2 regions of the Rhizobium sp. SVR5-2C genome follow, and region 2 is predicted to be linked to the other one. Evidence: predicted binding sites of a transcription regulator. Region 2 holds the regulator's gene; the other holds the start of a gene.
The links. The regulator LexA, encoded in region 2, represses DNA repair genes until DNA is damaged. The targets are predictions, from matches to a motif close to TGTTCNNNNTGTGTTCNG.

Region 1 (4,420 bases), on a different contig from region 2:
CGGCACATGGATGCCGGCAAAGAACATCAGCGACTTTGCCTCATCGTGTGCAAACCAGGCATTCGGCACCTTGCCGCCTTCTTCCTGGCTGGCCGGATTCGGCTCGGCGAAGCTGGTGACCGGGACGAGGCATCTGTTTTCGACACCGAACCATCGTTTCCAATTCGGAAAATTGAGTTTGCGCACATTGGTCGTACCGCGGTCAGCCTCCATGCGGATCAGCTCTTCGAGATCGAATGGCTTGCCCTTGGCCTCCAGCTTTTCCGCCTTGGCTTTGGCTGCCTTCTCGAGCGCGAAGCGCGGAGAGGGCAGTCCCCAGCGGGCGTGAACCAATTGCTTCTTCCCGTCAGCGGTGTTGCGGACAATCGGCCCTCTGGTCAGGGTTCATCTGATAGGCTGGCATCAGGTTGATCAAGCTTTCGGCGTCCTGCGCCCATTTCGCGACCCAGTCCTTGTCTTCCATGCGATAAAGGTTACACATGCCAGATAGCTACTCCGCCAAGCCGAAATGGACGCCAATCTAGCGCATGGCGCTGATTTCGCTAGTCGAGCCGAAAGACGTCGGCATTGTCCTGGCGTTCTCGCAAGCCCTTGTAGGATGGATGGCGAAGCTTACCGTCCGTCGTCCAGGCGCGAAACTCGATCTCGGCAATCAGGGTTGGCTCGACCCAAACAATATCGGCACTTCCGGAATAGGGCAGGGGCGGTTGTTTTCGCTTCCAGCGCAGCTTGTCCAGCATCTTCCGCAACCTAATGGCCTCGGCTTCCTTGAAGCCGGTGCCGACGTTTCCGACGTGGACGAGATCGGCATCGCGATAGGCGGCAAGCACCAACGAGCCGAAGCCGACAGGGGACGCCGATGACATCTCATAACCGACGATGAAGAAAGCCTCGCTCTGCACGCATTTGATTTTCACCCAATCTCCGGTCCGGCCGGAGCGATAGGGCTGATCACAATGCTTGCCGACGATCCCTTCCAGGCCGAGGCCGCAGACATGCTCCAGTAGGATGGCGGGTTCGGCGTCGAGTGTCTCTGATAAACGGATGGCACCGTCCTTGCCGTCCAGAGCGTCTTCGAGGAGGTGCCGGCGGGAACGGTATTCGACACCGCGCAGATCGTGGCCATCCAGATAGATGAGATCGAAAGCGTAGAGGATGGCGTCCGAGGCACGGTTTCCAGGTTTTTTGTCGGATGCGCCCAGCGATTGTTGCAGCAGCCCGAAATCCGGCCGCCCCTCTTCGCGAGCACCACGGCTTCGCCATCGATGATCATCGTCGCCGGCCCGAGCGCGCGGGCGGCCTGCTCGATCGCCGGAAACCGATGCGTCCAGTCATGACCGCCGCGGGTGAGGATCCGGATCCGTTGCGGCTCGATATGAACAGCCAGCCGATAACCATCCCATTTCACCTCCCAGCTCCATTCATCTCCGGCGGGAGGCTTAGCCTTTAGTTGCGCCAGCGCGGGCTCGACGCGCTCCGGCATGGGATGGAAAAGCAGCTGCGGTTGGGCTGGATTGCGCTTCTTGCGCGGCCGCGAACGGATTGGGGCCTCGCTGTCACGAAGGAGCGGTTTTGATTTCGGAGGCTTCGTCATACCGACAGTTCAGCAGAAAAATCTTAAAGACACTGCGACGATATCAAATCTGTCCCCGCAATCCACACCGGAGGGCGATGCGTTCGCTGTAGCTCCGAAAATAATTCCAGCGATGCTATTGGTCTGATTCTCCTGGGCATTCTCTTGATTCCTAGAGTTCAGGATAATATTCCCATCCTCGCCTCCGCTTGACTCTTCCGCTGTTCGGGAACAGATACAGAACATTCGCATTTTGATCGACATGATGTCGGCCGCCAACACGACCTCGAAGGGAGCCGTGAACGATGACTGCTGCCCGTGAACGGGTGATTTCCGACTTGCGCGAGCGCATCGCGTCGCTGGAGGGTGTGTCAGCCCGGAAGGCCGGCTGCCTTTCCTTCGGCGTGCCGGAAATCGATGCGGTCCTGCCTGGCAGTGGCCTTGCTTACGGCGCACTGCATGAATTTGCAGGTGGCGGAGCGGGCACTGTGGATGGCGCGGCGGCAGCGCTTTGCGCAGCGGGAATTGCGGCCCGCACCAAGGGTCCTGTGGTCTGGTGCCTGACACGACCGGACCTGTTTTTTCCCGCCCTCGCTGAGGTCGGTCTCCATCCTGACCGGGTGATCTTCGTCGAGTCCGACAGGGAGGAGGACGTGCTCGCCAATATGGAAGAGGGGCTCTCCTTCGGTGGGCTCGGCGCGGTGGTGGGCGAACTCGTTCGCCTGCCCATGGTCGGCTCGCGGCGGCTGCAGCTGGCGGCCGAGCGGACAGGCACGATGGCGCTCGCGGTGCGACGCTGGCGACGGCAGACGGAGGCGAATGATTTCGGGCAGCCGACGGCGTCGACCACGCGATGGCGGGTCAGCGTCATGCCGTCGGAAGAACTGCCAGTGCCTGGTGTCGGGAGGCCCCAATGGTTGCTGGAACTGATGCGCGTGAAAGCGGGTGAATGTGCTGAGTTTCTCGTGAGGGCGTGCGATGACAAGGGTCGTCTCGATCTATCTACCGGATTTGCCGACGGATCGCATTCGTCGCGCCGATCCCTCCATTCCGCCTGAACAGGCGATCGCCGTGATCGCCAAAAGCGGCTCGAAACGCTGGGTGTCGGCCGCCGACGCGGCCGCCAGGAAAGCCGGCGTCCATGTCGGCATGCCGGCGGCGAAAGCGCAGGCGCTGTTCAGTGGCCTGATGCTCATGGATGCGGATCCTGCGGCGGATGCCGCAGCCCTCGAGCGGATCACGCTCTGGGCACTGACGCTCTATTCCCCTGTTGTCGCGGTTGACGGGGTCGATGGCATCGTCATGGATACTGAGGGCGCCGACCACCTGCAGGGTGGCGAACTGGCGATGGTGACGAAGATCGCCAATCAGTTCCTGGCCAGGAAGCTCACGCCCCGTGTCGCGGTCGCCGACACCTGGGGAGCCGCGCACGCCTGTGCCCGTGCCATCAGCCGTGAGACGGTCATCGTCCCGATCGGTGAAACCGTACGCGCCGTCGAAAAGCTGCCGATATCGTTGCTGCGCCTTCCGGGGAAAGTTGTGAGCGACCTTCGCACGCTCGGCTTCCAGACGATCGGCGAATTGGCCAATACGCCACGCGCGCCGCTGACGCTGCGCTTCGGGCCGGAGATCGGCCGGCGGCTCGACCAGATGTTCGGCCGTCTGTCGGAACCGATTGATCCAATCCGCAGTGCCGATCTCGTTGAAGTCAGCCGCGCCTTTGCCGAACCGATCGGTGCTGCCGAGACGATCAACAAATATGTCGGGCGACTCGTCGTGCAACTGATCGAGGAGTTGCAAAGGCGCGGCCTTGGTGTTCGACGCGCTGACCTGATCGTCGAGAAGGTCGACGGCACCCGACAGGCGATCCGCGCCGGGACGGTGAAGCCGGTGCGCGATGTGGCCTGGCTGACCAAGCTGTTTCGCGACCGGACGGAGAAGATCGAGCCTGGATTCGGGATCGAGAAGCTCACATTGGTCGCCGTGATAGTCGAGCCGCTGGAGGAACGCCAGAAATCCTCGTCGCTGGTGGAGGATGAGGTTACCGACGTCACGCCACTGATCGATATCTACGGCAACCGTGGCCAACGAGTTTATCGGGTGGCGCCCGTTGCCTCCGATGTGCCCGAGCGTTCGGTCCAGCGGATCAGCGCCGCGGCCGATCCGGTCGAGGTCACCTGGGTCGGCCATTGGCGCCGGCCGGTCCGGCTGTTGGCGCCCCCGGAGCTGATCGAGGCGATCGCCTTGCTGCCGGACCGGCCGCCGGTCTCCATCACCTGGCGTGGCAAGCGCCGGAAGATCAAACGGGCCGACGGCCCTGAGCGGATTTTCGGCGAATGGTGGCAGCGCGATGCCGAGATGGAAGCCGTACGCGACTACTTCGTCATCGAAGACGAGGCTGGCGAACGCCTCTGGGTCTTCCGCTCGGGTGACGGCATCGATCCTGAAACCGGAAGCCATCGCTGGTTCATGCACGGGATCTTCGCATGAGCTACGCCGAGCTGCAGGTCACCACCCATTTTTCCTTCCTGCGCGGTGCAAGCTCGGCGCAGGAACTGTTCGAGACCGCCAAGGCTCTCGGCATCGAAGCCCTCGGCGTCGTCGACCGGAATTCGCTGGCCCGGATTGTGCGGGCGCTCGAAGCGTCGCGCGCCACCGGTTTGCGCCTCGTCGTCGGTTGCCGGCTCGATCTGGCCGATGGCATGTCCGTGTTGGTCTATCCGATGGATCGTGCTGTCTATTCGAGGCTCACCCGGCTGATCACGCTCGGCAAGTCGCGCGGCGGCAAGAACAACTGCATCCTGCACTGGGACGACGTCATCGCCTATTCCGAAGGCATGATCGGCA
Region 2 (4,420 bases):
ATGGCGCTTTGAGCGTCCTCCGCTGCAGCGATCGTACGTGGCCTATTACACGATCATGTCAGACTTTTGAACGTCAGTTCTTCGCGATTGCGTCGAACGCCAGCAGCTTTTCGAGAAGCCGCGGCATGTCCTTCAGATGGACCATGTTCGGGCCGTCGGACGGGGCGTTGTCGGGATTCTCATGTGTCTCGATGAAGACGCCGGCAACACCGACGGCGACAGCGGCGCGCGCCAGCGTTTCCACGAATTCGCGCTGCCCGCCTGACGAACCACCCTGCCCGCCCGGCTGCTGCACCGAATGGGTAGCGTCGAAAATCACCGGCGCGCCCATCGCCGCCATGATCGGCAGTGAGCGCATGTCGGAAACCAGCGTGTTGTAGCCGAAGGAGGCACCGCGCTCGCAAAGCAGGATGTTCGGATTGCCGGTCGCATTCAGCTTGCCGAGGACGTTCTTCATATCCCACGGCGCCAGGAACTGGCCCTTCTTGACGTTGATTGCCCGGCCAGTCTTGGCGGCGGCTACCAGAAGGTCCGTCTGACGGCTGAGGAAGGCAGGGATCTGCAGGATATCGACCACCGTAGCGACTTCCGCGCATTGCTCTTCCGTATGGACATCGGTCAACACCGGAAAACCGAACTCCTTTTTCAGATCGGCGAAGACTTCCAGCGACGTTTCAAGCCCGATGCCGCGCTGGGCGGAAAGCGACGTGCGGTTCGCCTTGTCGAAGGACGACTTGTAAACGAGGCCGATGCCGAGCTTCTTGCAGAGTTCGCTCAAAACGCCGGCGACCATGAAGGCGTGCTCGCGGCTTTCCATCTGGCAGGGACCGGCAATCAGCGACAGCCGGCCGCTGTTGGAAAACACAACGCGCCCGGCGCCTTCGCCGACTGCGACTTCGGAGTTGGTATTGCTCATGGGGTCTCCTCAAAGGCGAAGATTGCACCCTGGCCGGGCGCAGGCTTCACCAGAACTCTGTTGCTGATGCGTGTATAGGTCATCCCGTTAGCAGCCAGAAGGGCCTCTGTCACGGTAATATCTCGGGTGCGGAAAACGATGGCGCTGCCGCGGAGCCCCTTGTCGGCCAACGGCTGTGCGACATCGAAATAGGCTTCCATCCCCTCCTGAGACAGCAGACTGATTTTGACGTTGGGAGTTGTGACTGCGAGGCCGAAACTGGTGCTCTCTACCTTTGCCCCGGACGCCGCCAGTTGGACGAAAGAGCCAAACGCTTCTGGCTCCGGCGCGCTTAGCACGACCTCCCGAATACCGGCTACGCCATTTTCGTGTTTTTCCAGCGCGTCATGGTTGGCGGGAAAGGCATTGATGCGCTGGCAGGCAAAGAGAAAGAAATCCGGCGCCCTGAGATCGGCCGCAAAAGCGAGCTTGAAGGCGCCGGTCGATTGCGAGCCATCCGGCATTTCGATCGGACGCGAAAACTCCAGCATGTCGCCGCCGCTCTGCCTGGCATTCATGAAGGCAGAATGATCGGCGTCCGCATCCTCTGTGCTAAAAGCGACCGCAGAAAACCCGTCATTGCCGCACCGGAAGCGAAAAGCCTGGTCGCGCGCCACAAAAACATTGCCCCCGCGCACGGATGTTTCACATTTCTTCGCATTCTCGATACCAAGCGGCTCGAGATAGGTCTTGTCGGCAAAGAAGATGCAAGCGTTCTCCGTTCCGAACGGGTGGCCGCCCTCTGGCGCAATGGTAAATCCCAGCCTTCCCAGCCGCTCGCGCGCCAGGTCGATGTCCGTGACCGGTAGGACAAGGTGATCCAGTGGATGAGGCATCGGGCGCGTCTCCATTTTTCCAGTGCTCCAGATTTGCGCGGCCTGTTCCCCCGATGCAAGCTGCAAGCGGTGACCCGGCAAACAAAAAGTCCCAAAATGAATGCACTTCAGAAAAAGTTTTACCGAAATTTAGGTACTTGCGGAACACATATGGAACATATAGTGTCTGTTCTGGCTTTGTTTCACGAATCTGGGGTTAAACTTCGATGCTGACGCGCAAACAACAGGAGCTTCTCCTCTTTATTCATGAGCGGATGAAAGAATCCGGCGTCCCGCCATCCTTCGACGAAATGAAGGATGCGCTGGATCTCGCCTCCAAATCCGGCATCCACCGCCTGATTACGGCGCTTGAGGAGCGTGGTTTCATTCGTCGCCTACCGAACCGGGCTCGCGCACTTGAGGTGATCAAGCTTCCGGAGGCCTACAGCCCGAGCATTCAGCCGCGCCGCGGCTTTTCGCCAAGCGTCATCGAGGGTAGCCTCGGCAAACCGCAGCCGGTAGCAGCCCCGCCGAAGCCGGCGAACGAAGACAACAACAGTGCTGTTTCCGTTCCCGTCATGGGCCGCATCGCGGCCGGCGTGCCGATCTCGGCAATCCAGAACAATACCCACGACATCACCGTCCCCGCCGATATGCTGGGGTCGGGCGAGCACTACGCACTTGAGGTCAAGGGCGATTCGATGATCGACGCCGGCATCTTCGACGGCGATACGGTCATTATCCGCAATTCAAATACCGCAAACCCCGGCGACATCGTTGTCGCACTGGTCGATGACGAGGAAGCGACCCTCAAGCGGTTCCGCCGCAAGGGAGCCTCGATCGCGCTTGAAGCCGCAAACCCGGCATATGAGACACGTATCTTCGGGCCGGACCGCGTCAAGGTTCAAGGCAAGCTCGTCGGCCTCATTCGCCGCTATCACTAACCGGCAACGCATCCCCGGCAAATGTGCCACTGCGCCAATCATAGGCGCGGTGCCGGCTCCAGGGGCGGTCGAGTGTTTCGAAAGCGGTTGTGACGTCTGCGGCGCCGTTTCCAAAGCGTAACTCGACGGCGCCGGTTTTCCTCAGGGTTTCGCCGGTAAACAGCATTGCTCCGGATCGGCAGGTGCCGGACCGCAGCTTGACCGGCGTCACGACGATATCCGCTGTGTCGCAAGCCGGGCCGAAATAGGCCGCATTTTCGATCACTGCGAGGATGGAGCCGTTCTCGAGCTCTGCCGTGCACCAGGCTTTTTTGACGCAGGTGAAATGGCCTGCCGAAGCGGCGTTCCGCATCGCATCTCTTGCTTCTTCCTGTTGCGTCGGAGAAAGCCTCAATCTCTCCCCGTCTTTTGCCGAAGGCGGGGCCGAGGCGGTATCAAGCAATTTTGGCGGCCGGTGGTCATCGATAACCAGCGCTCGTTTCCACTGGTCGAAAATGAAATCCGGCGGGCGTTCGCGGTTGGAGGCGAGAGCGGATTGCCTGACGATTGCAACAAGACTTCCATCTTCGGCAATCACGACATCTGGCGCGGCTCTACCGGGCATGAGCGCAACGGCAAGCGTTGAACCGGCGATGATCGCTGTTCCCATATGCCTAAGCCGGGTGCGCAGCAGCGTGAGCAGCAGGAAGCCGGCGACCGCTGCCGGAAAATACCAGCCGGGCAGCCTGCCCACGCCGATGTCGCCGCCCCAGGACGACACCGTCTTGGCAACCGCGATTACGAGATCGAGACCGAAACCCACCACCTTCCACGGCAGCACGTCTAGCCCGAAGGGCATCAGCAGCATGGCAAGCAGGCCTGCAGGCATGATGACGAAGGAAATGATCGGCATGGCCGCGAGGTTGGCCGGCAGACCGTAGGCCGTCAGCCGGTGGAAATGCTCGATCGAGAACAATGCTGTCGAAAAGCCGCCGATGACGGATGTGAGCAGGATTCCGCCGAGAAAACCGGAAACGGAAACCAACAGCCGAAGCGATCGCATTTTTGAAAAAGGGCTTTCGCGCATCGGCCGCTCCTTCCAAAGCGCATATCCCGCGACCAGCGCCAGAGTGGCGGCAAAGGACATCTGAAAGCTCGGACCCATGATTTCGGAGGGCGAGATTGAGATGATGAGGAGTGCCGAAAGCGCGACATTGCGGAGGCTGATGGAGGGCCGGTCGAAGAAGACTGCAACCAGCATGATTGCCATCATGATGAAGGCGCGTTCGGCCGAAACGGCAAAACCTGAGATCAAGAAGTAGGCCGTCACCGCCGCCAGAGCACCCGCCGCCGCAATCTTTTTCGTCGGATAGGCCTGAGCGACACCCGGAAAGAGGCTGAGTATCGAACGGAATCCGACAAAGAAAATACCCGCCGACAGCGCCATGTTGAGCCCGGAGATTGCGATGATATGGGCAAGACCGGACTGACGGAGTGCCTCTGTCGTCTCGCTGGAAATTGCCCGGCGCTCGTCCGTCACCAGCGCGGCGGCAAAAGCACCGGTGTCACCGGGCAGGATCGACCTTATGCGATCGCCAATACTGCTGCGCAGGCGATAGAGCCATTCCAGCCAATTTTCGCCGAAATTTCGAGCGTCCTCCTGCCCCGGTGGCACCGGCACTGGCGCACCATAGAAAAAGCCGTTGGCGCCGATGCCGTCAAAATAG

Region 1: a site for LexA is predicted at 1,801-1,818, ahead of ACPYOI_RS01235 (ImuA family protein). Genes of this name have one in related genera too.

The regions. Positions count from the first base shown of each region.
Region 1 covers NZ_JBNDHT010000002.1:96,860-101,279, forward strand. Annotated here, with positions in the region: partial or broken gene ACPYOI_RS01220 (SOS response-associated peptidase family protein) at 1-481, opposite strand, end outside; gene ACPYOI_RS01225 (ATP dependent DNA ligase) at 543-917, opposite strand; partial or broken gene ACPYOI_RS01230 (ATP-dependent DNA ligase) at 966-1,594, opposite strand; gene ACPYOI_RS01235 (ImuA family protein) at 1,879-2,631, shown strand; gene ACPYOI_RS01240 (Y-family DNA polymerase) at 2,552-4,063, shown strand; gene ACPYOI_RS01245 (error-prone DNA polymerase) at 4,060-4,420, shown strand, end outside.
Region 2 covers NZ_JBNDHT010000009.1:59,850-64,269, reverse strand. Annotated here, with positions in the region: gene kdsA (3-deoxy-8-phosphooctulonate synthase) at 74-916, opposite strand; gene ACPYOI_RS04555 (VOC family protein) at 913-1,791, opposite strand; gene lexA (transcriptional repressor LexA) at 1,998-2,714, shown strand; gene ACPYOI_RS04545 (ComEC/Rec2 family competence protein) at 2,695-4,420, opposite strand, start outside.